DNA from 4 places in the Lentisalinibacter sediminis genome. Region 1 is predicted to be linked to each of the others. Evidence: riboswitches for the same ligand, from Rfam matches in the RefSeq annotation. Region 1 holds a riboswitch; each other region holds the start of a gene.
What was found. Region 1 has a riboswitch for cyclic di-GMP ahead of ACJMKX_RS08725 (putative Ig domain-containing protein). Riboswitches for the same ligand answer to the same signal wherever they lie in the genome.

Region 2: it holds a riboswitch for cyclic di-GMP, as region 1 does, so the genes downstream of both, ACJMKX_RS02020 (FAD-binding protein) here and ACJMKX_RS08725 (putative Ig domain-containing protein) in region 1, are expected to answer to the same signal.
Region 3: it holds a riboswitch for cyclic di-GMP, as region 1 does, so the genes downstream of both, ACJMKX_RS16135 (M23 family metallopeptidase) here and ACJMKX_RS08725 (putative Ig domain-containing protein) in region 1, are expected to answer to the same signal.
Region 4: it holds a riboswitch for cyclic di-GMP, as region 1 does, so the genes downstream of both, ACJMKX_RS15595 (hypothetical protein) here and ACJMKX_RS08725 (putative Ig domain-containing protein) in region 1, are expected to answer to the same signal.

The regions. Positions count from the first base shown of each region.
Region 1 covers NZ_JAPDRF010000004.1:282-7,975, forward strand. The annotation lists partial or broken gene ACJMKX_RS08720 (Calx-beta domain-containing protein) at 1-283, opposite strand, end outside; cyclic di-GMP riboswitch class I at 762-846, shown strand; gene ACJMKX_RS08725 (putative Ig domain-containing protein) at 982-1,680, shown strand; gene ACJMKX_RS08730 (NAD(P)/FAD-dependent oxidoreductase) at 1,667-2,791, opposite strand; gene ACJMKX_RS08735 (arsenate reductase/protein-tyrosine-phosphatase family protein) at 2,788-4,410, opposite strand; gene ACJMKX_RS08740 (carboxylate--amine ligase) at 4,499-5,677, shown strand; gene ACJMKX_RS08745 (glycosyltransferase) at 5,674-6,780, shown strand; gene ACJMKX_RS08750 (polysaccharide deacetylase family protein) at 6,828-7,682, opposite strand.
Region 2 covers NZ_JAPDRF010000001.1:411,291-418,984, forward strand. The annotation lists gene gdhA (NADP-specific glutamate dehydrogenase) at 1-7, opposite strand, end outside; gene ACJMKX_RS02005 (DUF6491 family protein) at 109-546, shown strand; gene ACJMKX_RS02010 (FFLEELY motif protein) at 553-1,296, opposite strand; gene ACJMKX_RS02015 (hypothetical protein) at 1,389-2,060, opposite strand; cyclic di-GMP riboswitch class I at 2,295-2,377, shown strand; gene ACJMKX_RS02020 (FAD-binding protein) at 2,510-3,901, shown strand; gene ACJMKX_RS02025 (glutathione S-transferase N-terminal domain-containing protein) at 3,937-4,698, opposite strand; gene ACJMKX_RS02030 (DUF6491 family protein) at 4,865-5,281, shown strand; gene ACJMKX_RS02035 (hypothetical protein) at 5,326-5,496, opposite strand; gene ACJMKX_RS02040 (Crp/Fnr family transcriptional regulator) at 5,763-6,485, shown strand; gene ACJMKX_RS02045 (HAD-IA family hydrolase) at 6,497-7,694, opposite strand, start outside.
Region 3 covers NZ_JAPDRF010000007.1:244,829-252,522, reverse strand. The annotation lists gene mutT (8-oxo-dGTP diphosphatase MutT) at 1-407, opposite strand, end outside; gene secA (preprotein translocase subunit SecA) at 386-3,139, opposite strand; gene ACJMKX_RS16135 (M23 family metallopeptidase) at 3,301-4,230, opposite strand; cyclic di-GMP riboswitch class I at 4,401-4,486, opposite strand; gene ACJMKX_RS16130 (DciA family protein) at 4,587-4,925, shown strand; gene lpxC (UDP-3-O-acyl-N-acetylglucosamine deacetylase) at 4,930-5,838, opposite strand; gene ftsZ (cell division protein FtsZ) at 6,171-7,316, opposite strand; gene ftsA (cell division protein FtsA) at 7,398-7,694, opposite strand, start outside.
Region 4 covers NZ_JAPDRF010000007.1:122,310-130,003, reverse strand. The annotation lists gene ACJMKX_RS15600 (HzsA-related protein) at 1-345, opposite strand, end outside; cyclic di-GMP riboswitch class I at 1,029-1,113, shown strand; gene ACJMKX_RS15595 (hypothetical protein) at 1,208-2,416, shown strand; gene ACJMKX_RS15590 (LamG domain-containing protein) at 2,431-4,899, shown strand; gene ACJMKX_RS15585 (hypothetical protein) at 4,940-6,541, shown strand; gene ACJMKX_RS15580 (alpha/beta hydrolase) at 6,610-7,533, opposite strand; gene ACJMKX_RS15575 (SDR family NAD(P)-dependent oxidoreductase) at 7,567-7,694, opposite strand, start outside.

The sequences.
Region 1 (7,694 bases):
CGTCCAGGGTTCCGGATACCGCCGTGTAGTCCTCGCCGGCGGTGGCGTTGCCGTCCGCGGTCGCGTAGCGGACGGAGGCCGCACCCGGTGCCGGTCCGGAGAGTGTGACCGTGAAAGCCATGTCCACGGTGCCGGAGTCTCCCTCCTGCACGGCCGGGCTGTTGATGCTGACCGACGGCAGGTCCTGCCCGCCGCCAGAGTCCGAACCAGAACCGCCGCCACAGGCCGCCATCAGCAGGCAGCCGAAGACGATCGCGGCATACCGCGCGTTCTCGAAATCCATAGCCAATCCGTCCTCGACGACCCTGTCCCGCCTTTGAACCTATGCCCCCAGCAGCGTCGTTGCAAGCCAACCTGCGCGGATTGCATCTGGTTATGTCACCAATGGGCCAGGCAGCGCAGTCGAGCATTCGGAAACCGGCTGATGCGGTGACTGCGCGTGGCCACAATCCTGCCCATGTGCAAAAACCGCCTATGCCAAACGTGTTCGTGCTCTTGGGGCCACCACTTAATGTAATTTCTAGATAAAGTGTCGCTAATCGGAGACATCAAGCTGCTGTTTTTTATAAGAAAAAATTTATCCGATGGCTTGTAGTCAGGCCGGGCATGAGGTTAAATCCTGCCCGGCTGGACGGGTGCCACATTGTGCGCCGGGCATGAGTCAAAGGATGGATTGGGAGGGCCGTCACAAATCGGCGGGCCAAACCTCCAATTATGTCACCAGCCGATTGCCGTATCGGGTTATGTCAGTGACACTGCCATTCCGATAAAGGCAAACCCGCCGAAAGGCGGGGACGCAAAGCCACCGGTCTACGGGCTCGGGCCTATGACAGCGGGGTTGCCGACGCGATCAGACAGCGCATTCAGTGCAGTCGTCTCGTCCTCACTCCGTGGAAACGATCCCGGGCCACTCCGCCGGCGGCGAATGGCCTTTGGACCTCACCGGCCAGGTTTGGCCGCAGGAGCACGGAGATCAATACCGTGAAAGCAGGGATATTGTCTGGCCAGGCGGCAAGGGCGGCTCTCGTTGCCGTGGCCGCGATGAGCATTGCCGGTTGTCTCATGGAATCCGACGTTGACGAAGCGCCAGCGCAGGGAGTGATCTCCCGGCCGGATTCGCCGGCGGGGTCGGACGGCAATTCGCCCCCGTCCCTGGCGGGCACGCCCCGCTCCTCGACGAAGATTGGAGAAGCGTACCGCTTCGAGCCGCGCGCAACCGACCCGGATGGTGACCCGATTAGCTTCCAGATTCAGAACAAGCCCGGCTGGGCCAGTTTCGACAGGACCACTGGCGAGATCACGGGCACGCCCCGGCAAGGCGACGAAGGCACGTACAACAACGTAAAGATCACCGCGAGTGACGGCTCGGCCAGCGATTCCCTCGCCTTCTCCATCACGGTCAACCAGGTCGCCACGGGCTCGGTGACGCTGTCCTGGACTCCCCCAACTGAAAATACCGATGGCTCGACCCTGACCGATCTCGCCGGTTACCGCATTTACTACGGCCTGTCGGAAGGTGATTACCCGAACCGGATCGCTCTGAATAACCCGGGTCTGACCCGCTACGTGGTAGAGAACCTTACGGCGGACACCTATTACTTCGTCGCGACATCGGTCAACGGGACCGGCGTCGAGAGCGACTACTCGAACGTCGCAGTCCGCACGGTCAGCGTAAACTGATTGCTTTTCGGCCGAGTTCGGCGGCCACGACCTCGGCAATCGCGAGCGCTGCCGTCAGCCCGGGTGACTCGATCCCGAAGAGATTCACGAGACCGGGGACGCCGTGCGCGTCCGCGCCCTGGATCAGGAAGTCGGCCGCCTTCTCGCCCGGGCCAACCAGTTTCGGCCGTATGCCCGTGTAACCGGGCGCGAGCCTGCCGTCCGGAAGCTCCGGCCAATAACGCCTGATGGCCTCTTCAAACGCCGGCAGCCGGCTTTCGTCGAAGCGGTAGTCCACCTCGTCCAACCAGCTGACGTCCGGCCCGAATTTCGCCTGGCCGGCCAGATCCAGGGTCACGTGGATGCCGAGTCCTCCCCCGCCCGCCACCGGGTAGACGAGGTGGCTGAATGGTGAGCGGCCCTTCAGGACATAATAGTGGCCTTTGGCGTAGCGGGTAACCGGGACGTGCTCCGGGGCGAGCCCGCGGATGCGGCTCGCGACCTCGCTGGCCCACAGCCCGGCGGCGTTGACAAGCTCGCCGCAGGTGACGGAGAAACCGGCGTCATCGTCCAGATGCAGCGTGAATCCGCCCTTGCCCGCCTCCACGTGAGTGACGCGGCTCCGCGGCACCACTGTCCCGTCGGCCGCTTCCAGGTCGGCCTGCAAAGCCAGCATCAGGGCGTGGCTATCGACGATCCCGGTCGATGGCGAGAACAAGCCGCCGACTGCGGTGACCGCCGGCTCGAGTTCTCGAATCTCGTCGACCTCGATACGCCGCAGATCGGTCACGCCGTTGGCCCGCGCGCTGGCCGCGTAAGCGTCCAGGAGGTCGAGTTCCGCCTCGCGGGCTGCCACGATCAATTTCCCCAATCGCCGGTAGGGAATCCCGCGCTCCTCGCAATAGGCATAGAGAGCTTCCCTGCCCGTCACACAGGTCTCTGCCTTGAGCGAACCCGCCGGATAATAGATGCCGGCATGCACCACTTCCGAGTTGCGGCTGCTCGTATGCGCGCCGATCTCCGCTTCGGACTCCAGAACGAGTACCTGGCGGCCCGAGCGTGCCAGAGCCCTCCCCACCGCGAGGCCGATCACCCCGCCGCCGATCACGATGCAGTCGATCCGGTCCGTCATGAGCGGTAAAGATGCGCCAGGTCCTGGCCGAGTCTGGCGATGCTCTCCTCGATAATGTCGAAGGCATCCTCGAATGCTCCCGGCGCAAGGCCGTACGGATCCTCGATCCAGGGCCGCGGCGGCCGGGCCCAGAGGCCCAGCAGACTTGCGCAAATGCCGTGGGTTTCGACAAAAGGCTGCATCGCTGACAGGTGGGCCGGCTGCATTCCCAGTACCAGGTCGCCGGGCCGGAAATCAACGTCTTTCACGTTCAGCGAGCAGTGGCCCGACAGGTCGATACCGCGGCCGTAAGCCACGCGCGCCGCAATCTGATCGGCTGGCGCGACGCCATTCGCGCCGAGGCCACAGGAAACCGTCGGCAAGCCCTCATCACGCAGCAGCGCCTCTGCGTACGGGCTCCTGCAGATATTGCCCTGGCAAACGAAAACGACCCTGCGCACTTTGCCCAGCTCCGAACGAGGGGGTCGGCGGTAGCCACCAATCAGGGCTCTGGTCATCGACAACAGCGCTCTGGCCCGCACGCGACGCCCGAATCGCTTGTTCGACTTGATGGCAAGTCCACCAAGTCGATCGTCACTGGCCGAGCGTGTCATGCTCTTCGCAGTGTTCCGCAGACCAAGCCGCCGTATGCCGGTTGTCGCCCGCCACATGGACTCGCCCACATGGCCCGCACCAAACCCGATTCGCTCCAGCGTCGCCGGCTCTTCACCGCGACGGACAATCGAATACCGATGCCTGGCTGCCAGAGTGGCGTCAAAGCCGATAGCGCGGGCGATGCGATCCTCCCTCGGGCCGAAATCATGATCCTGCCCCACCGGCCAGGCGAAAGCCTTCAGCGGCCGCCGGAGCTCGGCCGATACTCGTTGCCAGGAGAGCTCCATCTCCTTCCTCACGTCCTCCTCGGGCAGGCAGGAGAAAACGCGATGACTGCAGGAATGCGGCGCGAACGTGATCCCGCGCCCCTCCAGGTCGCGGGCCTGCTGCCAGCTCATGGGCCGATATGGCGCGGGCGGCGATGCGGGGATGACGACGTCCAGGCTCCCGGACAGGGAATCCAGTGCCGAAGAGAGCGACTCCGGCGGCAGGCTCTTGCATATCAACTGGAACTCCCTGCGCGCCAGCACACGTGCCCTCTCGCTCGACAGATCGAAATCCAGCACGAGAGAGCCCACGGGAATGCTGGCTGCGGTCGACGCCGTCTGCCGAAACGCATAATGGATCTTGGCATCCCAGGGCCAGTCGGAGCCGTCGACGAAATCGGTTATCAGGAAGATCGTGAGCGGCAATTCGCGTTGAGCAAAAACCTCCCCGAGTACCGAGCCCTGATCTTCGTAGCCGTCATCCGCCGTGAACGCGATCGACGGCCGGGAAACGCCCCTGCCGGCTCGGTAACGCTCCACGAGCTCCTCCAGGCCAAGAACCTGTATGTCGGCGGCGCGTACCTGGTCGAGATAGCGCTCGATCGCGCTGGGCTGATAACCCCCTATCCCGTTCTCCGCATCGGCAGCGCGATGAAACAACAGGATCGGCACGACGTGCCGGGTGGCATCGAGATAACGATTTCGGATGCCGGGCAGGGAGAGCACCCGATCCGCCACATTGGCCAGAGACGCTTTCAAGCTATGCCTTTATCACCGGGAACCGAAACACCCTCGGGCGGACCATTTGATACCATACGCCAGTCCGCGAACAGGGAACGCGTCACCTTTGTCAGCCACGGTCATTGTCCTCGACGGCGCCCAGAGAGCCGCGCTCGCCGTCGTCCGCAGCCTCGGCGAACGCGGACTCCGGGTTGTCGTGGCAGCAGACACGGAACGCAGCCTCGCGGGTGCATCTCGATGGTGCGTGCGAACCGCTGGGCTACCGAGCCCGGACCGCGATGCCGATGCGTTCGTATCCGCGCTCGAAGCACTTGCGAAAGGTGAAACCGCCGCCCTCGTCTTCCCGATCGCGGATGCCAGCCTCACCGCCCTGCAGGGTCGTGCCCGACTGGCGGACGCGAGAGTCGCCTCCGCGCCTCCGGAATCGTACAACGCCGTCAGCGACAAGGCGACCCTGGCCGTACGGGCGGAACGGCTCGGCGTGCCGGTACCGCATAGTATCCGGGTGGCGGATACGGACGCACTCGAGACTGCATTGACCGGCTGGCAGGGCCCCGTCGTGATCAAACCGGCCTTCTCTAAGTACCGGCGAGGCGCCTCGATCCAGTCTACCTCTGTCGCCGTCCTGCAGGACGCAGAACAGGCCCGGGCCCGGATCCCCGAATTCGACTGGCTGGGCCCGATATCCGGCCTGGTACAGCAGTTCATTCCCGGCCACGGCGTCGGCCTCTTCACGGTCTACGGCCGCAAGGGTCCGCTGCACTGGTTCGCTCATCGGCGACTGCGTGAGAAACCGCCCTCAGGAGGCGTCAGCGTGCTGTGCGAGAGTGCGCCCGTAGACCCGACGCTCAGGGATTATGCAAAAGCACTCCTGGACGACGCCGGCTGGCTGGGCCCGGCCATGGTGGAATTCCGCGTCGACGCCAACGGCAAACCCTGGCTCATGGAAATCAACGGCCGCTTCTGGGGCTCGCTGCAACTGTCCATCGACTCCGGACTCGACCTGCCATGGAGCTGGTACCGGGTCATGAACGGCGAGAATCCTGCGCCCCAGTGGGACTACGAGACCGGGCGGAAATTGCGCTGGCTGCTGGGTGATCTGGACAATCTGTACCTGACGCTCCGGGACCCGAATGTGTCGCGCAGCGCCAGAGCTCGCGCGGCCCTCCGCTTCGTGAACTTTTTCACGCCCCGCACCCGGTTCGAAGTCCTGCGCCTCGGCGACATACGGCCTTTCTGGCGCGAACTCCGGCTCTGGCTCGGGGTGGGAGGCGACCGCCGATGAGTCGACACCGCCTGCTCCATATCATCGACACCGGCGGACCCGGTGGCGCGGAGACGGTATTCGTGCGGGTTGCAGCCGGCCTGAGGGAGCGCGGCTACGAACCCGTCACCATGGTCAGCCGGGAAGGCTGGCTTTCCGGGCAGTGCCGACAGCAGGACCTCGCCCCTCTCATCAACCCACCCGGTGACGGACGACTGGCGTATCTCCGGCGGATAATCGAGGTCATCAGACGCGAAGATGTGAGCGCGGTTATCGCGCACCTCTACGGCGCGTCGTTTTACGCCTCCATCGCCGCCACCCTCGCCCGCCGACCGGTCATCAGCGTCTTCCATGGGCAGAAGGACGTGGAAGGCAGCCGACTGAACCGGGTGAAGGGCCGCATTCTGTCCCTGCCGCCCGGTCGCAGCGTTTTCGTCTCCGCCGCGCTGCTCGCCGACCTGCGACCCCGGCTGGGACTCTCCGCCCCGCGCTGCGAGGTGATCCACAATGGCGTGGACATTCGTGCATTCAAGGGCATCGGCTCGGGCCTCCGGCAGCGCCTGGGGCTCTCCGCGAGCGACATCCTCATCGGCGCGGTCGGCAATATCCGCTCCCCCAAGGCCTATGACGTCCTGCTGCGCGCCGCCAGGAGCGCGGCCGACCGGGACCCGAGACTGGTATTCGTGGTCGCCGGGGAAGGCGGCAACGATCTCGCCCATGAGCTCGAGGAATTGCACCGGCAACTCGAGCTGGAAGACCGGTTCCGCTTCCTGGGGCTCGTCGATGACATACCAGAATTCCTGGCCGGTCTCGACATCTTCACCATTGCCTCCCGCCAGGAGGGCTTTTCCATTGCTTGTGTGGAAGCGATGGCCGCCGGACTGCCGGCGGTGGCAACCCGGAGCGGCGGACCGGAGAGCATCGTCGCGGACGGCGTGACCGGTCGGCTCGTCCCGGTGGACGAACCGGTCCGGCTGGCCGACGCCCTGATCGAGCTCGCCGGCGACGATGCCGCCCGCGCAGCGATGGGAGCCGCCGGACGCCGGCGGGCGGAAGCCGAATTCAGCCTGGAGCGCAGCGTGGCTGCCTACGCCCGTCTCCTCGACGAACTGCTACCCGCTTGAGACTATGGAGACGACGGAAACGATGGAGACCGGAGCCGACCGGGCTGTCAGAGCGCGCCCGCGAGCCGCGCGAGGAAGGCGTCGGGTGAGCACGAGCGGTCCTCGTGCAGGGGCACGCGGCGAATCTCATGGGCAGGGGTCGAGCGGGTGTTCCAACCATTCTGCGTCGTGCAGGCACCCCGGTAATTCTCACGGACCAAGGCGGCAGCCGCAGGCGTAATATCTCCATTGGGATAACAGAACAGCTCGGGGCTCGTCCCCAGCTTCTGTTCGATCTCCCTGCGGGAACCGACCACTTGCTCCTCGAGCTCCGCCGGGGAGAGGTCCTCGTTCATGCGAACATGGTGCCGGGTATGCGAGCCGATACGGATGCAGCCCGAATCCCGCATCGCGGCGAGTTCCGACCAGTCCGCGAGATCCCTACCCTCCGCCGGGAGCACCGGGCCGAACCGTTCATCCAGCAAGTCGAGCTGCCGGTGACTGTCGGAATCGGAGCCCCGCTTGGCCATCGCGATGACGCGGCTGATCGCCTCACCGTCCAGTCCCTGCAATCCGACCCCGGCATCTCGCAGCAACGAATCCAACCACGGGCTGGCGGTGGCCGCCGGATCATGCGCCGCCGCTTCCAGCCGCCGTGCCAGACGCTCCGGCCAGAACGAATACTCCGTACCCGCGAGCCCCGTCACGGCGAAGATCGTCGCCGGGAGGCGCAACTCCCGTAACACGGGAAAAGCGCATTCGTAATTATCCCGCCAGCCGTCGTCGAAGGTGATGGCCGCCGCCCGCGGAGGCAAGTCGCCGCCGGATTCCCGCTGCCGGAGCCACTCGGCCAGGTCCACGGGCTCGAAGTACTCTGCCAGCAGCTCCATCTGCATACGGAAAGTGTCCTCGAACACGTACATGCCCGGCTCCAC
Region 2 (7,694 bases), on a different contig from region 1:
TGTCCATCGTCCGGCCTCCTTCTCCCGGTTGCTTGACGGCTGCGGTCACGCGGTACTATACCAACAGGCATACGGATACGCGGCGGAAGCCGGGACAAGGAGAAGGTTATGAACATGGACAGGAACTGGCCACGAAACGTGCTGGCCGCAGCGGCCATACTGCTGCTCGCAGGCTGTGCCGCCACCGGTCCGCGGGAAGCGAAGCCCACCGATGTCGCCGCCGATGATCCGGAGGCGGTCCGTTGCGTAGTGCTGATGCGCATCGAACGCACAAAGGTCATCGATGACGAGAACATCTTCTTCTACATGAAGGACGGCACGATCTATCGCAATCAGCTGCCGCGCGCGTGCCCGGGACTCGGCCGGGAAGAGCGTTTCATGTACAAGGTGCCCACCGGGCGCCTGTGCGATCTCGACGTCATCACGGTGCTGACCGATTTTGCGGGAGGCCTCAGGCCCGGGGCCGGCTGCGGTCTCGGCAGTTTCCATCCGGTGGACCCGGAAGAGGCCGATGAGCTGATCGAGATCCTGCAGCGGGACGAGTAGGGGGCTTCAGGCCGGCGACTCCGCCGGCGGCGCCTCGTCGTCGTCGGTGAGCCGGAACGGCTGCGGATGCTCCGCGAAGATCCGTTCCATGAGACGGGTTTCCCGGTCCTCGATGGTCTGCAGGAATTCCTCGGCGCCGCCCATGGCCCGGAAGGCCCTGAAGCCGTCTTCCAGGAAGTCGTGCAGCGCACCGAAGCCCGCCAGATGGGCCGGGCCGTGTGACATGCGGATGAGGGTATAGATCATGGGCAGTTTCACGAGGCGCTCCAGGTCCCGGCCGGCCTCGAGGATGAAACCGATCTGGCGCTCGCGGTCCTCCCGGCGGCCGACTGTGCGGTAGGCCTCGGCGTAGCTCTCCTCGTCGATCGCCTTGCCCGCGCCGAGCGCCCGCGTCATCTCGCCGTCGAGTTCCTGGCTCAGCACCTCCAGCTGCACGGCCATCCGCATCGACTCCTGGGCCTGGGCGGGCAGCATGCGCTTCAGGATGGGCGAGGCGCGTTCGAGCTGGGTGTCGCGGGGGAGGTAGTCCTTGTCGGTGTAGAGCTCCTCCAGGAAGAACTCGACGCCGGGGCGATAACGCTCGCGCTCCTGCAGGTCCGCGTAGGTTCGCTCCAGGCGGCCCGCCTGCCAGCGCTGCAGTGCCTGGAGTTCCTCCTGGAGGCCGGGATCGTCGCTGAACTGCGCGCGCAGGCTGCGGTTGCGCACCAGCAGCTCGTCCAGGCTCATCCGGCTGATTTCTTCTCCGCTCATGTCTCCGATATAGCGCCGCCGGCGCCCGGCTCAACCCGCGCGCATTGTCCCGTTTTTACGCGGGTCTTGCCAATGGCGGCGCGACGTCCACGTCAGAACGGCTTGGTCGCGCCCAGAAAGGCCACGGAGGCGATGCCGATCCAGTACACGTAGGCCATGCCGCGGCCGATGGCGAGCTCCGACGCCAGCCGTTGCTCCAGCGCCGGATTCGGCCCCTTCTCGGCGAGCTCGCGGAAGATCGGCACCCAGTGGCGCATGATGAATCGCAGCCCGAGACCGATCACCAGCAGCAGGCTGTAGACAAGCACCTTGGTGGAGTACCAGTCCGCGCGGAAGGGCCAGTCCGTGACAAACGACCAGATAGCGGCCAGGAACAGCGCAGGGATGACGACGTAGCGGATGGCCTCGTCGATCTTGGTGAGCCGCAGCCCCCGGTCCGTATCCCGGTACACGAACGCGGCCCAGGTGAGCGACAGCCACGCGAAGGCGAGGATCCACACGATCCACAGCCAGCCACCGCCGTAGTCGTGCACTCCCAGGTTGAAGCCCATGTGCAGGCCGAGAGGCAGCAGCAGGATGATGCCCGTGCGGGCGAGGATATCGATCCGGTAGGCGGTCTCCATATGCCGCCGGCGCTCGTCCAGTGAAAGTTTCGGATTCGCCACGTTGTAGGACGTCTGGAAGACGCCCCATTCACCGCCCAGCCAGTAGACCATCGCAAGGATGTGTAGCCAGCGCAGGACGGACTCCGGATTGATGTACATCGCTCTCCCCGATTTCTTCTTCCCGGACTCTTGACGGTTACCCACGGCATTTAAGCAGCATCGGGGAGGGCCCGGCATAGTGGCAAACCGAAGGCGCCTGGCCCTGCAACGGCGGGTCAGGCTGCCTCGTTCGGCACGGAAAACGCGCGGCGATTTGACATCATGCCGTGCCGGAACCTGTCGGGCTCTGCCCACGATTGACAGTCTGTCGGCACCGTGCGACGCTCGGCCCTCGTTTGAAAAAGGCACACCGTTCGAAAGGGCGGGTCGCAAAGCCACCGGTCCCCGGCCGTTGCCGGGACAGCGGAGCTGCCAGACGGAAGCGCGATTCGGCGTTCTGCCGCGCGCGCCCATCCGGGCCATCCTCCGCTCATTCCCGCTCCGGGACCGATGACCGGCAACGTGCCGCAGTCCGTTGGCGGGATCCGTCCCGCGGAGGAACGACACCGATGAGAGATGCAGCCAGCCACGACCGGGTCCGCGACTGGATCCACCGCGATGTTCGATCCGGCACGTCACGGCGCGCCGGCCGCCGCACGCCGGTGCTGCCGGTGCTCCAGCCCGAGACGCCCGAGGCGCTGCGCGATCTGCTGCAGACGGGGTCGGGCCTCCCGGCACCGCTCCGTCCGATGGGTGCCGGCAGCGCGTCGACGCCCTGCTCGGCGGCGGAGGGCGGCACGGTCATCGATATGACGGCCCTCGATGGGGTGCTCGAGATCGGTGACGAGCACGTCACCGTGCAGGCCGGACTCCGGTTGCAGCGCCTCGCCGACGAACTGGGGGGCTACGGGCTCGAACTGGCCGGCGGGCATGATCTGATGGGCCGAACGGTCGGCGGGGCAGTGGCCGGCGCCTGCATCGGGCCCGGCACCGGCGCCGGCACCCGTCTGTTCTCCAGCCAGGTCGTCAGCATGAAGGTCGTGACGCCCGAGGGCGGCGAGCTCACCGTCGACGCGTCCCGCCCGCACCTGCTGGACATGTTCCGGCTGAGCTACGGTCTGCTCGGGGTCATCCACGAGGTGACGTTGCGGGTCCGGCCCATGAGCCCCTTCACCATCCGGCGGCGGCGTTGCAGCACGGCCGAGCTGGCCGCCGTCACCGACCGGCTGCTGGGCTCGAGCCTTGGCCTGCGCTTCTACCTGCTGCCGTTCCGCGATCAGGTGTATCTGGAACTCCGCCGCAACGGCGACGAAGACACCCAGGTCAACCGCCTGTTGTGGAAGATCAAGGACTGGGGCGAGAGCACGATTCTGCCGGCGATGACCAACTCCATGTCCTGGATCGTGCCGATCCCGGCGCTGCGCTACGGCATGATCGACCGCATCAACGGTGCGGGGCAGACGCTGTTCAGCGCCCCCGTCCACGCCGGCAGCGCGGCGGTAGAGCAGGGCGGTGACCGTGCAGGGGGGCGGAGCGGCCGGCGGCTCGCGTGTTCCAGCTGGTGTTTCCCCGCGGCCGAGTTCCCGCTGATCGTGCAGGCCTACCGGGAATTCTGTCGGGACTACTACGCCCGTACGCGGTTCCGCTGCGACATGCCCACCGTCGGCTACCGGCTTGCCCAGGACCGCAGCGCGTTGCTCTCGCCCTCGTTCGACGGACCGGTGTTCGTGCTGCGGGCGGTGAGCACGCCCCGTCCGCAATGGCAGGATTTCGTGCTCGAGTTCGCCGATTTCGCCGAGAAATGGAACGGCATCCCGTTCCTGGACCAGACGGACGGACTGTCGACCGCTCAGGTCGCCGCCTCGCTGGGCAGCCGGCTCGAGTTCTTCCGCAAGATGCGCCGGCGGCTCGATCCCGACGGGCGCCTGCTCAATCCCTACCTGGCCCAGTTCTTCCTCTAGAACCGCGGGGGGGGGCTACACGAGAGCGGCGTGCGTCAGCCGTAGGTGCGGTCGAGGTACTCCACGATATCGCCGGACTCCGCCAGCTCGGTGTCCGTGTTCGGATCCACCAGGTAAGGGATGGAGACGCGCCCGGCGCGGGACTTCAGTGCGCGGCGGTTCTCCAGCTCCGGCTGGCCTTCCATGCCCAGTGCGTCGCGAACGACGGGCGGCACCCAGTCGCTCGCCTGCGTCCGGCCCGCCGAGCGCAGGATATAGGGGATCTCCAACTCGCACAGCCGCTCGCGCACGACACGCGCGAACGGGCTCGACTCGAAGCTGTAGAGCTCGAGCAGCCGTTCCGGACGACTGCCGGAGGGGCGGGCCCGGGTGCCCGCGGTGAAGCGCGGGATGCCGGCCAACGTGGACGAGAACTTCTGCAGGCTCTGCGCCTGCCAGCGCAGGGGTACGTCGCGCCGGCCATAGGTGACGAACAGGTACTCGATGATATCCGCGGACTCGTACATGCTGGCTCCCGTGTTCGGGTCCACGAGGAACGGGAACTGCGCCTTGCCGCCTCGGGCCAGAACCTCGGGCCGGAAGCGCTCGCCACCCTTCGGGCAGGGATAGATGACCGCATCCAGATCCAGCTCTGTCAGCACTTCCCGGACCAGACGGCAGAACGGGCAGCCCTCGAACTCGTAGAGCTCCAGCATCTTCTCCGGCTTGTCCAGAGCCGGGTGGGCCTGGATGCCGTTGAAGCCGCGCAGGAAAGAGGTGGCGGTGGAGGAGAGGACGTCTAGCGTGCGGTGGATCATCGGGACTCCCTCGGTCGTGGCGGGGCAACGGTGGAACGCGATGATGCGGCCGCGGCCCGGCGGACGCAATACGATACCGCCGCAACCCGGATTCGATTGCGCTTCTTCAATGCCCGCGCGGGCAGGGGGGCCTAGCGTAGCGCCATAGCATTCATCGGGAGGAATCATGCGAACCACGGCTCTCTTCACCGCGACGTGTGTCCTGCTGCTCGCGGCGGGACAGGCGACGGCAGAAGACAAGAAGATGAATGAATCGCTCGACCTCGTGTCGGGCCCGCCGCAGCAGTGCCTGAGTCTGCTCCGGATCGAGCGTTCCGAGGTGGTCGACGATCGCAATATCCTGTTCCACATGGGCAACGGCGACATCTACCGCAACCAGTTGCCGTACCGGTGCACCGGGCTGTCGCTGCACGACACGTTCATGTACCGGACCTCGCTGAACCAGCTCTGCCATATGGACATCATCACGGTCATGCAGAGCATCGGCTTCGGCCTGTCACCGGGCGCTTCCTGCGGCCTCGGCCATTTCTACCCCGTAACGGAAGAGCAGGCAGAGAAGCTCAGGGAGATGGCGGGCAGCTAGCAACCCCCGGCAACTCGGGCAATCGGCTGCCGGGCTGGGACGGCTCACGACGAGCGTGACTCCCCGTCCTGTCGGCGGTCGTCGGCCTGCGGCTCTTCCCGCCTGCGCCGCCGGCGCAGGACGAAACTCATGCCGAGGGTGACGAACAGGATGCCCAGGATTGCGATGAGAGGCAGGATCAGGGCGACGGGAACGTAATAATTGCTAATTTCCATTGGCGGGACCCTAGCCCGTACCGCCTCCGGCCTACATTGCGGATTCTCAATACGCCCGTCCCGCGGCCCGCGAGACGGGCCCGGCCTGCGTCAGTCAGCGTTTCACGACGATCCTATACCTCCATTCCGGTATTGGTAGCGGCACCGCCTGCCGCCACACTGAACGGGCGGGACAGACGAGTCGCTGCGGCGAAGGGAGGATCTGTCCCCGGAATCAGTATGAATCGCCTCAAGGGGACGCAAGGGGACGCGGGAAAATGTCCGGAATGATGCAGATTGTCGATACGGTCGACACGAGAGAGATAATCCCCGAGAACCGGCTGTTACGGGACTCGGGCGACGGAGACCCGACCGCGGGAGCGAATGGCACTCCCGTCTCGGTGGCCTCCGAGAGACATTTCGAGCCAGAGACCATGTTGCTGCGCGAGGGAAGCCAGGCCTCGAGTGTGTACGTCATTCGCGACGGCCTCGTGAAGCTGGTGCGGCACCTGCCCAACGGCCGAGCGCGCATCGTGGGACTGCACGGGCCGGGCTCCGTCCTGGGCATGCCGGTCGCGGAGGGGGACGAAGCCGTGTCTCCCCACAGTGCGGTCACACTGGGGCATGTGGACGTTCGATGCTGGCCGGCCAGCCACCTGCGGCGTCTGCGCGACGAAAGGCCGCACCGCTACATCGAACTGCTGGAGTCGTTACACGGGCATATCCGCCAGGCAGATGTGTGGATCACGGAGTTCTCGACCGGCCGCATCAGGAGCCGTGTGGCGCGGCTCATCCTGTACCTGGAAAACCTGGAGGACGGCCTCGGGGACGGCGAGGTGGAACTGCTCACCTGCCAGGACATGGGCGAGGTGCTCGGCGTGACGCCCGAGAGCGTCAGCCGCATCGTGGCCGAGCTGAAGCGCGACGGCATCCTGCAGGCAGTGTCGCCAGAGCGGGGCGAACACCTCTGCTGCGACCGTAAGAAGCTGCGTGCGCTCGCGCGGGATTGAGCTGTCACCGGCTACTGCCGGCTTAACCACGCCAGCAGCCGACACACCGCCTCCTGGTCCGGTAGCGTGAAGGGCGCGATGGTCGACCCGGGAGAGCGTCCGACCGAGATTCCGATACCGCGTTCGTCGATTGCCGCGAACCCGTCCTCGTCCCTGATGTCGTCTCCCACATAGACCGGGACGACCGTGTGATCCTCGGCGAGGTCGAGGATGTCCAGCAACCGCTGCAACGCGACACCCCGGTCCCAGGCGATGCCCTCCGCAGATTGTGGCCGGGGCTCGCGGCGTCCGTCCGGCAGCTCCACGTCCCGGCCGTCACTGGCGGCGTAGACGATGCCGGGCACGTCGAGTTGGCGGCGCAGAGCCTCCAGATCGCACTCGCTGATCACCGCGGTCGGGTAGCGGCGGGCGAGCCGAGCGAGGGTCCGCCTGAGCCGCCCGGCCCGCGGGCCGTCGGGCGAAAGTCCCGCTTTCGACGCCAGGGTGCCCTCGAAGTCCACGAACAGCGCGGGAGCAGCAGCTCCAAGACGATCTTCCAGAGCTTTCGATTGTGGCGAGCTGAGAGGCGAGGCGAGTTCCACGTCGAGTTCGTCAAGCCACTGATCGTCCAGAACCGTGTCGGCACCCAGACCCGTGAGCGCTTCTGCCTCGGCCGTCCCGTCCCGATCAAGCGCGATCACCAGACCGTAGCCAGCCTTGCGTGCTGCCCTGATCCCGGCCGCGGAGTCTTCCACCGCTATACACCGCCGGGCCGCCACATCCAGCTCGCGGGCCATGACGGTCAGGAAATCCGGCGCGGGCTTCGCCGACAGGGCGGCCCGTTCCGCATCCCTGCCGTCCAGTTTCGCATCGAACAGTTCCAGCGCGCCGGCTGCTGCGAGTACCTGTATGCAGTTATCGCTCGGCGACACCACCGCAGTACGCAGTCCTCGCCGGCGGAACTCTGCTACGAGACCGAGGCCGGAGTCAGGATCGATGCCCCGGGCGTCGAGCAGGCAGAGGAAAATCCCGTGCTGCAGCCGTGCCAGCGCGTGGATGCTGCCGTGACCGGGGGCGTCGTCCGGCGCACCCCTCGGCAGGTGGACGTCGCGAGCTGCGAGCACCGCGGCCGCGGCGTCGAGCCGTGGCCGACCGTGGCAGCAGGCGGCGTATTCCGTCTCGATGGAGAACGGACGCTCCGCTTGCGACTCGATCGTGCGGAACAATCCG
Region 3 (7,694 bases), on a different contig from region 1:
GCCTCCAGAACCGGCGCATCGGCCTCCAGCATGTCGTAGTCGAACAGTTCCGCTGCGCTCGCCCAGGCGAGTTCCTGCCGTTCGAGTGCCTGCACGCGGCCGCGCCAGCCGGTCACCAGATGGAAGTCCAGCGCCACGCTGCGTTCGGGGTAGTCGTGCTCCAGCGCCATGAAGCGACGGGCTCCCAGCACCTCGATGCCGATCTCCTCCGCCAGCTCCCGCCGCAGGGCGGCCAGCGGTTCCTCGCCGGGCGCGATCTTGCCGCCGGGGAATTCCCAGCGGCCGGCGCCGTGCTTGCCGGGCTGACGCCGGCTGATCAGGATGCGGCTGTCGCCGTCGCGGAGGATCCCCGCCACCACCTGCAGGCGGGGACGGGGCGCGTCGGTCACGACAGCCGGCCGTGGCACTGCTTGTATTTCTTCCCGCTGCCGCAGGGACAGGGCTCGTTGCGCCCGATCTTGCGGCCCTCGCGCACGAATGTCTGCACCGGCTCGGCCGATGCGCCGCCTCCTCCGCCGCCCGCCACTGCCTCGGCGGCCGCGGCAGACGCCGTCGCCGCCGTCCCGCCGGACGCCAGTGCCGACGCCTGCGCGTGCTGGAACTCCATGGCCTTCTTGGCCCGCTGCTCGGCCTCCATGCGCTCCACCTCTTCCTGGCTGCGCAACCGCACCCGCATCAGGATGCTGATGGTGTCGTGCTTCACCTGCTCGAGCATCTGCCCGAACATCTCGAAGGCCTCGCGCTTGTACTCCTGCTTCGGGTTCTTCTGGGCGTAGCCCCGCAGGTGGATGCCCTGACGGAGGTAATCCATGGCCGCCAGGTGCTCCTTCCAGTGCAGGTCCAGCTGGGAGAGCATGACCTGCTTCTCGAAGCCCCGCATGATGGACTCGCCGATCTCGCCGACCTTTTGCTCGTAGTAGTCTTTCGCGGACTCGACGATGCGGTCGCAGAGCTGGTCCGCGTTCAGGGTCTTCTCTTTCTCCAGCCACTGGACGACGGGCAGGTCGAGCCCGAAGTCGGCGCGCAGCGCCTGCTGCAGGCCTTCCGGATCCCACTGCTCCTCGACGCTGCCCCGCGGGATGAACTCCTGCACCGCCGTCTCCACCACCTCGTCGCGGATGTTCTCCACGGACTCGGCGACGTCGTCGGCCTCCATGAGTTCCGAGCGCTGGTGGTAGACCACCTTGCGCTGGTCGTTGGCGACGTCGTCGTACTCGAGCAGCGATTTGCGGATATCGAAGTTGTGGGCCTCCACCTTGCGCTGGGCCTTCTCGATCTGGCGTGACAGCAGCCCGCTCTCGATGGCCTCGCCGTCGCGCATGCCCACCCGCTGCAGCAGGCTCTTCGTGCGGTTGGGATCGCCGAAGATGCGCATGAGGCTGTCTTCCATGGACAGGTAGAAGCGGCTGGAACCCGGATCACCCTGACGGCCGGAGCGGCCGCGCAGCTGGTTGTCGATGCGCCGGGACTCGTGACGCTCGGTGCCGACGATGTGCAGACCGCCGGCCTCCAGTACCTGGTCGTGCCGCTTCTGCCACTCCGCGACCACGGCCTGGCGCTGCTCGTCAGTGACGTCCTCGCCGAGTTCGGCGAGTTCGGCATCCCTGTTGCCGCCCAGCACGATGTCCGTGCCGCGGCCGGCCATGTTGGTGGCGATGGTAATGGTGCCGGGACGGCCGGCGTCCTCCACCACCTTCGCCTCGCGCTCGTGCTGCTTCGCGTTCAGCACCTGGTGCGGGATCTGCTTCTTCTTCAGCAGGCCGGACAGGAGCTCGGAGTTCTCGATGGAGGTGGTGCCCACCAGCACCGGCTGGCCTCGCTCCCGGCAGTCGACGATGTCCTCGATGATGGCCTCGAACTTATCGCTCTGATTCAGGAACACGAGGTCCGGATGATCCGCGCGGACCATTGGCCGATGGGTGGGAATCACCACCACCTCGAGGCCGTAGATGGACTGGAACTCGAAGGCCTCGGTGTCCGCCGTACCCGTCATGCCGGCAAGCTTCTGGTACATGCGGAAGAAGTTCTGGAAGGTGATCGACGCGATGGTCTGGTTCTCTTCCTTCACCCGCACTCCTTCCTTGGCCTCCACCGCCTGGTGCAGACCGTCGGACCAGCGCCGGCCCGGCATGGTGCGGCCGGTGAACTCGTCGACGATGACGATCTCGCCGTCCTTGACGATGTAGTCGACGTCGCGCTGATACATGGCATGCGCGCGCAGCGCCGCCATCAGGTGATGCATGAGCTTGATGTTGCCGGCGTCGTAGAGACTCTCGCCGGGCTGTATCAGCCCTGCCTTCGTCATCAGCTCCTCGACGTGCTGATGGCCGTCCTCGGTGAGATAGACCTGCTTCGTCTTCTCGTCCGGCATGTAGTCGCCCGGGCCTTCTTCCTCCTCCTGCTTGACGAGCTTGGGCACGAGCTTGTTGATCTTCTCGTAGAGTTCGGTGCGCTCCTCGGAGGGGCCGGAGATGATCAGCGGCGTGCGCGCCTCGTCGATGAGGATGGAGTCCACCTCGTCGACGATGCCGTAGGCGAGCTTGCGCTGGGCCCGGTCCTCGGTGGAGAACGCCAGATTGTCACGCAGGTAGTCGAAGCCGAGTTCGTTGTTGGTGGCGTAGGTGATGTCCGCGCCGTAGGCCTCGCGCTTCTCCGCCGGCGACTGACCGCTGCGGATCACGCCCACCTCGAGCCCGAGGAAGTTGTACACGGGGCCCATCCAGGCCGCGTCACGACTGGCCAGGTACTCGTTCACCGTAACGATGTGCACCCCTTCGCCGGTGAGCGCGTTGAGATAGGCCGGCAGGGTCGCGACCAGCGTCTTGCCCTCGCCGGTTTTCATCTCCGCGATCTTGCCCTCGTGCAGCACCAGCCCGCCGATCAGCTGCACGTCGAAGTGGCGCATGCCCACCGTGCGATCGGCCGCCTCGCGCACGGCGGCGAAGGCCTCGGGGATGAGGCTGTCCAGCTTGTCGCCGTTGGCGAGACGCTCGCGCAACGCCGGCGTCATGGCCGCGAGTTCCTCGTCGCTCTTGTTGCGGTACTCGTCTTCCAGCGCGTTGATGGCCTTGACGAGCTTCGAATACGATTTGACCAGACGCTCGTTGCGACTGCCGAATATCTTTGTGAGAAATGCCACTGGGTTATCCGTCCTGAAACGCGCTCTGATACGCGAAAGAGCGCCGTCGGCCGTCGCGGCGTCGGCGCTCGATTGGGGTTCGCCCGAAAAGGGCTATCCTTAAAACGGTTATTCTAAGGGCAGCGGGTGCGCTGCGTCTAAAAAGGGCGGGCGTCGGGGGCTCAGCTGCCGCTGGCGCGAATGTATTTGAGCGGGTTGACCGACTTGCCCTCGTAGATGACTTCGAAATGCAGGTTGGGCCCGGTCGCCCGACCGGTCGCTCCCATGTGCGCAATAATCTGTCCTTTCCTGACTTCATCACCCACATTCACGAAGTTCTCGGCGTTGTGCGCGTAGCGCGTCACGTAGCCGTCGCCGTGGTCGATCTCCACCATCTGGCCATAGCCATAGCGCTTGCCCGAGTAGGTGACCACGCCGGCGCCGACGGCGACGATCTCCGCGCCGGCCTTGCCGGCGAAATCCACGCCCTTGTGCCATGCCTGCTTGCCGGTGAACGGGTCCGTGCGCCGCCCGTAGTAGGACGACAGCCAGCCGGACTTCACCGGCCGCCCTTCCGGCCTGATCTGCTCGTTGAGATTGCGGGTCAGGAGCACACTTTCAAGTACACCGAGCTGCTTTTCCCGATCGCTCAACTGCTGGGAGAGCCCGTCCAGCGACGTCAGGATGTCGGCGACGCCGCCGCTGCCGAATTCTTCCGGCTCCTCCGGGCCGCCGATGGCGGGCGGGGACTCGAAGTCGAATTCGCCGTCCTGCAGCTCGGCCATCTCGGTAAGACGCCGCCCGAGCGCGTCCAGCCGGATAACGTGGGCGTTCATCTGGCCGAGCCGGATCGCCAACGCATCCAGTGTTTCTTCCGTCTCGCGCCGGGCCGCCTCGATCTCGCGCCGCTGCCCGTCCAGTTGCTCGGACATGGCGCGGAGTTCGGCCGTATCCGCCTGGGTGCCGTGCTGGCGCGCGAAGAAGTATCCGCTACCGAAGACCGCTGCCGCGAATACACCGACGATAGTGCCGGCGATGGCGAGGGTGAGCGGCGCGCCGAGGTCGATCTGGCGAACGCCCGTACGGCGGCGGCTGAATATGACGAGATTCATCGATTGCAGTCCCGATTACGAGTCGGATCCCGGTCCGAAAAGCCGTTCCAATAACACCACCGACCGGGAATTGTTGGTCGCTCTTGTTCCGACCTGTGACCGACGAACCCGCTGGCTCCGGAGCAACTGCCCGGCTTGTGCAGCAATGTCGGCTTCAGTCTAATGGTCATCCCGGCAACCCCGCTGTCCGGGGCTCGGGACCCGCGGACCGGAAGCTTTGCGTCCCCGGCTCACACCGGGTTTGCCCTGATCGAGATCGTCAATATGCATAATGAAGACCGGCAGATCAAGGAATTGCATGCGCCGGAGGGGTCCTTCACGGTCAATCTGTGAGCCGGTTAACATCCACGCAAGCCATGAACGAGAAGAAGCTCGGCAATCTGCTCTCCCGTCCCGACAGCCCGCTCGCGGGCATCGTCGAGCGCGCCCGGGCCATGGAGACGCTCACCGCGGCCGTGCGGGCCGCGCTCTCCGAGGACGCGCGCGCCCACTTGGTCTCTGCCGCACGAAGGGACGATGGCACGCTGGTTCTGGTCACCGAGTCGTCCGCGTGGGCGGCGCGCCTGCGTTTCGCCGCCGACGAGGCGCTGGCCGCGGCACGGCGCTACGGCGTGACCGCCGAGTCGGTGAGCGTGCTGGTGCGCCCGGAGCGCGAAGGCCCGGAGCACGAAGACTCAGGGCGCGAAGACGGCTAGCCGCTCAGGCGAATACCGGGCTCGCGTAGGAGATCGGTGCCTTGCGGCGATCCTCGAAGGTGACCGGCTGCCACGCCGACTCGTCCTCGAGCAGGCGCCGCAGCAGCAGGTTGTTCAGCTCGTGGCCGGAGCGGTAGCCGCTGAATTCGCCGATCAGGCTGTGACCCAGCAGATACAGGTCACCGATGGCGTCCAGGATCTTGTGCTTGACGAACTCGTCGTCGTAACGCAGGCCGTCCTCATTGAGGATGCGGTAGTCGTCCAGCACGATGGCATTGTCCATGCTGCCACCGAGGGTCAGGTTGTTCGCCCGCAGCGTTTCGATGTCGCGCATGAAGCCGAACGTCCGCGCCCGGCTCACCTCACGCAGGAAAGACGTCGTGGAGAAGTCGATGGAGGCCCGCTGGGAGTGCTTCTTGAACACCGGATGATCGAAGGCGATCTCCAGGTTCACCTTGAAGCCGTTGAACGGCCGGAATTCCACCCACTTGTCGTCCTGCTCGATGCGCACCGGCTTGCGGATGCGGATCAGCTTCTTCGGGGCATTCTGCTCCTCGATGCCCGCCGACTGCAGCAGGAAGACGAACGGGCCTGCGCTACCGTCCATGATGGGCACTTCCGGCGCGCTCAGGTCGACGTAGCAGTTGTCGATACCGAGACCGGCCAGCGCCGACATCAGGTGCTCGACCGTCGCCACACGCACGTCGCCGTCGATCAGCGTCGTGCCGAGCGTCGTCTCGCCCACCCGGTGCGCTTCCGCACGGATCTCGACCGGCTCTGCCAGATCGGTCCGGCGAAAGACAATCCCGCTGTTCGGCGCGGCCGGGCGCAGCGTCATGTAGACCTTGCGGCCCGAATGCAGACCGACTCCGGTCGCGCGGATGGCCGTTTTCAGCGTTCTCTGTTGCAGCATGGCTACATTTCCCGACGCGGCCCTGCCCTCTCCCCGGCACGACCGATAATAATGGCGATCCCGCGGAAACTGCCGCTGAATCACGGATGTTCACTGGTTGTAGTCTGCGCAGCCCGCGGTTCACCCACCGCCTGACAACGCACCTGTTGCGCGAAAGCAACGGTGTATGCCCGGAAAACCCGTCGGCAAAAACACCGGTTTTCAGGCAGTTACGACCGTTGCTTCACAACACCAACGAATAAAGATATCACAGCGTTTTTTTGCAGTGCAAGAAAAAAGGGCCGGGGCGACCCCGTCCGTGGGTCGCCCCGGCCGAGCGGAGGCGGCAGCGGTCAGTCGGCCTGGCGGCGCAGGAACGCCGGGATGTCCAGCAGATCCTCCTGCAGCCCCAGGTCGCTGATGCCGTCACCGACGGCACGCTTGCGCTGCACGGTCGGCTTCTCGAGCTCTCCATAGTTCGGCTCGGTGCGTGCGGCACCGGAGCGGCGCACCACCCGCATGGGCGTGCCGGCGGCCATGGCCGGCTGACCGAGCCCGGTGGCCACGACGGTCACCCGGATGGTGTTGCTCATGTCGGGATCGATCACCGTGCCGACGACCACCGTGGCATCGTCGGAGGCGAATTCCTTGATGGTGTTGCCCACTTCCTGGAACTCGCCGATGGACAGGTCCATACCCGCGGTGACGTTCACCAGGATGCCGTTTGCGCCGGCCAGGTTGATGTCCTCCAGCAGCGGACTCGAGACGGCCGCCTCGGCCGCTTCCCGCGCACGGTCCTCGCCGGACGCCGCGCCGGAGCCCATCATGGCCATGCCCATCTCGGCCATCACCGTACGCACATCGGCGAAGTCCACGTTGATGAGGCCGGGCCGGGTGATCAGCTCGGCGATGCCCTGCACGGCGCCCTGCAGCACCTGATTGGCCGCGCGGAACGCGTCCAGCAGGGTGGTCTCGCCGCCGAGAACCGTCAGCAGCTTCTCGTTCGGGATCGTGATCAGCGAATCGACGTATTTGCCCAGCTCGGCGATGCCCTGATCGGCGATCTTCATGCGCTTCGAGCCTTCCATCCCGAAGGGCTTGGTGACCACGGCCACGGTCAGGATACCGAGCTCCCTGGCCACCTGGGCCACCACCGGTCCTGCGCCCGTACCGGTGCCACCGCCCATACCGGCGGTGATGAAGAGCATGTCGGCGCCCTCGATCACCTCCTGGATCCGGTCCCGGTCCTCCATGGCCGCCTGCCGGCCCACGTCGGGGTTGGCGCCGGCGCCGAGCCCTTTCGTGATATTGCAGCCGATCTGCAGCGCGGTGCGCACCTCGGCATTCTTCAGCGCCTGGGCATCGGTATTGGCGCAGATGAAATCCACCCCTTCGATGCCGGCCTCCACCATGTGAGCGACGGCGTTGCCGCCGCCGCCACCCACGCCGATCACCTTGATGACCGCGCTCTGGCTGTATGCATCCATCAGTTCGAACATGTCGCTTCCTCCGCTCTCAACATTCCAATGTCGTTGCTCTCAGTACCTTCAGCCGGCAGCGCCGCCGCCGGCATCCGCTCTCTAGAAATGGCTCTGGAACCACGCACGCATGCGCGCCAGCACCTCTTTCAATCCGTTGCCCATCGGCACCTCGTTCTCCTGCCGGGTCAGGTTCTCGTAGCCGTACAGCAGGAGCCCGACGCCGGTGGCGTGTATCGGGTTGCGCACGACGTCCGACAGGCCCTTTACGTACTGGGGGATGCCGAGCCGCACGGGCATGTGGAACACCTCTTCGGCCAGCTCCACGGCACCCTCCATCTTCGCGCTGCCGCCGGTCACGACGATGCCGGCGGCGATCAACTCCTCGAAGCCGCTGCG
Region 4 (7,694 bases), on a different contig from region 1:
GTCGCCCAGGCCTTCGGTGATCTCTCCGGTAACGTTGACGTCGGCGGTGCTGGGCGAGGCCCGGTCGCGCACGTAGAGATCGGCACCGATATCGAAGGTCACCGGTTCGCGCACGTCGAAGTCGGTCGGGTCGCCGTTGTCGTCGACCGGGACCGGCCGCTTCACGTAGGCGATGGGGAAGTCGAGCACGACAGGGTCGGGATCCTGCCCGCTGCCGAAGCCGATACGGCCTTCACCGCTGCCGCCGCCACCGCAACCCGCGGCGGCCACCACCGTGCAGGCGACGGCGACGAGAGCCGCCTTGGCCGGCGCTCTGCGATCATCTGTCTGCGTCGTGCTGTTCATGGGACATCCTCTTTCCTGCAGCCGTCACGCGATGCACTCCTGCGATCACTGCGGGAATGCTGCAGGCGCCCTGCACCGCCGGTCTTCCGACACGCGGCCCGAAGACTCGCGGCCGGCCGTGACCAATGGTGGACAGGGGCCTCACTGCATTCTGTTAACAAGATCACAAATCCATGGAGATCGTTGCGCGCGCGTCCTGATACTTGACGAGCGGCGGAGTATAGGGACGCCTTCGGCACGCGCGTAATGTGGAATTTCGGCGACAGCGAAAGCACGCCGGCACCCGTGCAACGACTGCCGCGAGGTGACACAGGCCCTGTCACACGGACGCGCCCTGTCGTCGTTCGGCGACAAGCCGAAACGCGCTTCTAATCAAGCAGTTGCCCTCCGGACGTCGCCGAAGTGTCGATTTCCGCCGACAAGCGGTTGACATATGTCGGCCGGGAGCCGCTTCCCGAAGCATGCGCAAAACCCTGTTTCGTATGGATAAAGCACTTTGTCGTGAATTGCGCCGCGAACTGGCACGCCGCTTGCAACCCCTCTTCGCGACAGTAGCCGGCCGCGGGGGAGCACACGTGACCGGAGTCCCGAAGGACTGCGGGACTTGTGAATGGAGTCACGGTGGCCCTGTCGGCGATCTGCGAGCATCGGACGCTTCGAATAGCGCGACGCGCACGCAGGGCTTCTGAAAAGGGCAAACCCGGCGAAAGGCGGGGACGCAAAGCCAGCGGTCTACGGATTCACGTCCAGGACGGCGAAGCTGCCAGGAGCGACAGCTGACGATCAGCAGGGATGATCCCGCAGGGACGTCCTCCGCTCCCGACGGTCTTCGCCCCCTGGCAGGAAGGGAAGACGGAAACGTATGAGCAGGATCGTCATGAACGCACCCATGAACGTACAGAAGCAGTTCGCGCACGCGCTTCCGCGCCGCGCCCTCCTTGCCATCGCCTGCCTTGCGCTCGCGCTGGCTGCCACGGCCGAAGCGGGTCCGCGGGAACAGGCCAAGCGGCTGCACGACCGTCTCGCCGGCGTACCGCCCACCGAGCAGGTGCTGGCCGGCATGGAAGCCGACATTCTCGCCGGCAACCCCATCGCGGCTGCGGAGACGGCCATGGAGAACAGCGCCTTCTATAACGTGACGCTGAAGAACTTCGTGACGCCCTGGACTAACCGGGACCAGACGGTGTTCGCGCCGCTGAACGACTACACCGCCACGGTCATCGGCATGATCCGCGACGACGTGCCGTTCAATACCGTGCTCTCCGCCGACATTCTCTACGTCGGCGACAGCGGTCTCGGGCTGCCCCCCTACTCCATGTCCGACAACGCTCATTACGAGGCCATGGAGCAACAGGGCATCGACCTGAAGACCGCGCTGGTACAGACCAGCCAGTCCGCGGTGACCGACCTGCCGGCCTCCGCCACCGCCGGCGTGGTCACCAGCCGCGCCGCCGCCGAGGCCTTCTTCATCGCCGGCACCAACCGGGCGATGTTCCGTTTCACGCTGATGAATCACATGTGCAACGACCTGGAGCAGGTGAAGGACGGCTCGCGCTCGCCGGACCGCATCCGCCAGGACGTCTCGCGCAGCCCGGGCGGCGACAGCCGCGTCTTTCTGAACAACTGCGTGGAGTGCCACGCGGGCATGGATCCGCTGGCGCAGGCCTATGCCTACTACAACTTCAACCCGGACACCGGCCGCATCGAGTACACCGAGGGCCAGGTGCATCCCAAGTACTTCAATAACGACGCCAACTTCCCGTTCGGCTTCCGCACCCCCGACGACCGCTGGGACAACTACTGGCGCCAGGGGCGCAACGCCGGGCTCGGCTGGGATCCGTCGCTGCCGGGCAGCGGCAACGGCGCCAAGTCACTGGGCCGGGAGTTCGGCGCGAGCGACGTCTTCGCCGAATGTCAGGTGAAGAAGGTGTTCGAGGCCGTGTGCTTCCGCCAGCCCCAGGACGCAGCCGATCGGGCCGCTCTGGACAGGATCACCGGCGTATTCCGCGCCGACCAGTACCGCATGAAGACGGTGTTCGCCGAGACCGCCGTGCACTGCATGGGCGAATGAGGAGTTCGGCAATCATGGATAGGAACAATATGATCTCTCTGCCCGCCCGCGCTCACCTCGTCGTCGCCCTGACGGCGGCCGCCGCACTGGCCGGCTGCTCCAGCGGTGCCGACGTCGAGGAGAATCCGGTAACGAGCGTCGCGCCGTCACCGGACTACACGGGCCCGGCGCCCGCCACCGACGACGTGCAGTCGTTCAAGATCGAGGTGTGGGACAACGTGCGCACGGACAACCGCTGCGGCGCCTGCCACGGCACCGGCGGCCAGACGCCCACATTCGCGCGCACGGACGACGTCAATCTGGCCTACGAGGAGGCCAACACCATCGTCGACCTGACCTCGCCGGCCGACTCGCGCCTGGTGACGAAGGTAGCTGGCGGCCATAACTGCTGGGAATCCAGCGACGCGGTCTGCGGCGAGATCCTGACGACCTGGATCACCAACTGGGCCGGTGATGCCGCGGGCGGCGGCAAGAACATCGATCTGGAAGCACCGGTGGAGAAGCAGCCTGGAGCCAGCAAGAGCTTCCCGGACGACAGCGGCGCCCTGTTCGGGCAGACCGTGCACCCCGTCCTCATGGAGTACTGCGCCGGCTGCCACACCAGTGCCGCAGCCACGTCCCAGTCGCCGTTCTTCGCCGAAGCGGACGTGGCCGCCGCCTACGATGCCGCCAAGTCGAAGATCAATCTGGACGACCCCGCAGCGTCCCGCTTCGTCGTAAGACTGGCCAGCGAGTTCCATAACTGCTGGAGCGACTGCTCGGCGAACGCGGCGGAGATGCAGTCGGCGGTCGAGGCCTTCGCCAATCAGGTGACCCCCACCGAGGTGGATCCGGCGCTGGTCCTGAGCCGCGCGCTTGCACTGACCGACGGCATCGTCGCCTCCGGCGGCAACCGCTACGAGCGCAACGTGATCGCGCTGTGGGAGTTCAAGACCGGCCAGGGCGACACCGCCTTCGATACCAGCGGCGTCGAGCCGGCGCTGAACCTCACCATCAGCGGCGACTACAACTGGGTCGGCGGCTGGGGCATCGCGCTGCGCGAAGGCAAGGCCCAGGCTACGACCACGGCCAGCCGCAAGCTGCACGACCTGATCAAGGGCACGGGCGAGTATTCGATCGAGGCCTGGGTGGTACCTGCCAACGTCGTGCAGGAAGAGTCCCGGATCGTCAGCTATTCCGCCGGCACGACCGCGCGCAATTTCACGCTGGGTCAGACCCTGTACAGCTACGACTTCTTCAACCGCTCGGATGCCACCGACGGCAACGGCGACCCGGCACTGACCACCTCCGCCGCCGACGAGGACTTGCAGGCCACCCTGCAGCACGTCGTCGCGAACTTCGACCCGGTGGAAGGCCGCAGCATCTACGTGAACGGCGTCCACACCGACGACATGGACCCGCTCGGCACCGGCGGCAGCATCGCCGACTGGGACGATACCTTCGCCTTCGTCCTCGGCAACGAGGTCTCCGGCGACCGGCAGTTCGCCGGCACGTTCCGCATGGTCGCCGTCCACAACCGGACGCTGACGCCGGAGCAGATCGTGCAGAACTTCGACGTCGGCGTCGGCGAGAAATTCTTCCTGCTGTTCGGTGTGAGCCATCTGATCGACGTGCCCGAGGCCTATGTCCTGTTCGAAGTGGCCCAGTTCGACAGTTACTCCTATCTGTTCACCAAGCCGCACTTTCTGAGCCTGGACGATACGGCCACCTGGAGCGGCATCGCGCTCGAAGGCATGCGCATCGGCCTGAACGGCGGCGAACCGGTCGCCGGCCAGGCCTACAAGACCGTCTCCGCGACGCTGTCGAGTGATGCGGCCACCGCCGACCTCGGCCAGCCGCTGGCGGACGTGGGCACGATCATCGAGCTGCAGAAAGGCCCCGAGTCGGACGAGTTCTTCCTGACCTTCGAGGTGCTCGGCGCGAATACCAACGTGCGCACCGAGCCGACGCCGCTCACGCCGGCCCCGACCGACCGCGAGCCGTCGCCGGACGTGGGCGTGCGGGTCTTCGACGAGCTGAACGCGTCGATGTCCCAGATCACCGGCGTGCCCACGACCCACCCGGACGTGGCGCAGACCTTCGAAACCGTGAAGCAGCAGCTGCCCACGGTGGAGAGCTTCGGCGCGTTCTCGTCCTCCCAGCAGGTGGGCGTGTCCCAGCTCGCCATCGAGTACTGCAACGCACTGGTCGAGGACACCGGGCTGCGCGCGCAGGTATTCCCGGGCTTCAATTTCGACGCAGCCGTGACGACGGCCTACGGCACGCTGGCCGCGCGCGACCAGTTGCTGGACCCGCTGATCACGCGGATCAACAACACCAATGTCGTGAGCCAGCCGCACCCGGACGACGTGAAGGCCGAGCTGAACAGCCTTATCGACCGGCTGACCGCCTGCGGCGGCGGCTGCGAGTCGGGTCGCACGGCGACGGTCGCAAAGGCGACCTGTGCCGCGCTAATCGGTAGCGCGACCCTGACCGTCCAGTGATCGACGAGTCACAGACAACGCATCAATCGAGGCAATGACCATGTCAAACAAGTTCGCCACCACCAATCCCGATGCGCCGCTGTGCCATCCGGATCACCCGCGGCCCATCACCCGTCGCCAGCTGCTCTCCCAGGGCTTCATCGCCGGCACCGGGAGTCTGATGGGAGCGGGCGTGATGAGCCTGTTCGCCAACCCGCGGGCCGCCTATGCGGCGCTGAGTCCCGACCTGCAGGCCCTGGCGCAGTCCTGCGGCATCGCCGTGCAGGGCGCGGGCAAGATCCCGTTCATCTCCTTCGACCTGGCGGGCGGCGCCAGCATGGCCGGCTCGAACGTGCTGGTGGGCAAGGAAGGCGGCCAGATGGACTTCCTCTCCACCGAGGGCTACGCCAAGCTCGGCCTGCCCGGCGACATGGTCCCGCCGGTCACCAATCCGCAGACCGGCACCAACGACTTCATCAATACCGATCTGGGACTCGCTTTCCACTCCGACAGCGCGTTCCTGCGCGGCATGATGATGCATCTGTCGCCGACCACGATAGCCAACGTCAACGGCTGTGTGATCCCGGCGCGTTCGGAGAACGACACCGGCAACAATCCGCACAACCCGATGTACGGCATCGCCCGTGCGGGCGCCGACGGCGAGCTGCTGACGCTGATCGGCTCGCGCTCGTCGGATTCCGGCGGCAACTCCATGGCACCGGCCATGCTGATGGACCAGTCGGTTCGCCCCACCAAGGTAGACCGGGCGAGCGACGTCACGGGCCTCGTGGACACCGGCAAGCTGGTCGGCCTGCTTGCGCAGGAGGACGCCGTCGCGGTGATGGAATCCATCCAGCGCATCAGCGACATGAAGCTCGGCCGGGTGGACACCCAGCTGGAGATCACCGCGGACGACGTGCTGAAGGACCTGGTGAACTGCGGCTACGTGAAGGCCGCGGACCTCGCAGACCGCTTCGGCGAGCCCGGCATCCTGGACCCGGACGCCGACCTCGACATCGTCGGCAACGACCTCCAGAGCATCTTCACCCAGGCGGATTACCAGGACGAGCGGGAATTTCGCAAGACGGCCGCCGTCATGAAGATGGTGGTGAACGGTTTCGCCGGCGCCGGCACCGTGGCCATGGGCGGCTACGACTACCACGGCGGCGCGCGACGCACCGGCGAGGTGCGTGACTTCCGCGCCGGCCGCTGCATGGGCGCATGCCTGGAATACGCCGCGCGCAAGGGTCTGCCGCTGATGCTGTACGTGTTCAGCGACGGCTCGCTGTCGGCCAACGGCACCATCGATAATTCCGAGGAAGGCCGCGGCAAGTTCGAGTGGACCAGCGACAACCAGTCCACGGCGGCCTCGTTCTTCCTCGTCTACAACCCCACCGGCAGACCGCAGCTGCTCGAGAGCAACGGCGGACCCGAGCGCCACCAGCAGATCGGCTGGTTCCAGGCGGACGGTTCCGTGCAGAACGCCTCGACCCCGGCGGCGAACAACGTCAACCTGCTGGTCGAGACGGTGATCCTGAACTACATGGCGCTGCACGGCGAGCAGGGCCTGTTCCCGAATGTGTTCCCGGGCCACGGCCTCGGCAACAACCAGCTGCGGGACAGCCTCACCGCCTTCGCGCCGATCGTGAGCGGCACGATCTAGACCCTGTCTCCCTGACCGGCCCGACCCTGCCGGCGAGCCACGGGGACAGTTAACTCGATTCGTGCGAGTTAACTGTCCCCGGCACTTCTTCGGCCCGCCGCCATGCGCGCCTCCATGAAGGCGGCCATCTCCAGGATGGCCTGCTTGGCCTCCGGCATGCGGCCGACGAAGAAATGCCAGACGTGCCACATGGCAGGCCAGACCCGCAGCGTGACGTCCACACCCGCTTCCCGCGCCTTCTCGGCCACCCGGGTCGAATCGTTCAGCAGCACCTCGTGGTCGCCCACCTGCAGCATCAGGGGCGGCAGCCCCTCCAGCGAGGCGTACAGCGGCGATACCAGCGGATGGCGGGGATCGGTGTCCTGGTGGTAGTGCCGCGCCATCGGCGCGATCTCGTCGGCATCGAACCAGGGATCCTTGTCGTTACGGCTCTTCAGCGAACCGCCGGTCGCGGCCAGGTCGGTCCAGGCCGAGATCAGCGCGGCGGCGCCGGGCAGCGGCATCCCCTCGTCCCGCGCCGCCACCATGACCGCAAGCGCGAGCCCGCCGCCGGCCGAATCGCCCGCAAGGATCACCTTGTGCGGATCCGCTCCCCGTTGCAGCAGCCACCGGTACGCAGCGAGGCCGTCCTCCAGGGCGGCGGGGAACGGGTGCTCCGGAGCCAGCCTGTACTCGGGCATGAGCAGCCGTATGCCCGCGGCACGGGCGATGTGGGACACCGCGTTGCGATGGCTGGCGCAGGAGCCGGCCGTGTAGGCGCCCCCGTGCAGGTAGAGCACCACTTCGTCCTCGGCGGCGCCTTCCGGGACGAGCCACTCCGCGTACAGGCCGTCTATCTGCTCCGGGGCGATCTGCACGCCGTCCGCCGCGGCGATGGCGCCGCCCAACCGCTCCAGCCGTGCGCGCCGCTCGGGCATCGGCGCGTCCGGTTTCCGGAAACGCACGCGCAATCGCAGCAGCGCCCGGGTGAGTCTCGCTCTCAGGCTGATCATCGGAATCCCGTCACCTTTACCGTCACCGTCCGGTCAGCCGGGCTCGCCGGCAGCCCGGGTTCGCTCCTCGAATCGCCGGCCGAACCACAATACGAGCCGGGGGAAGTAGCGCTGCAGCAGGTGCAGTCGGCGCGCCATGGGGTCCGGAAACACGTACTCGC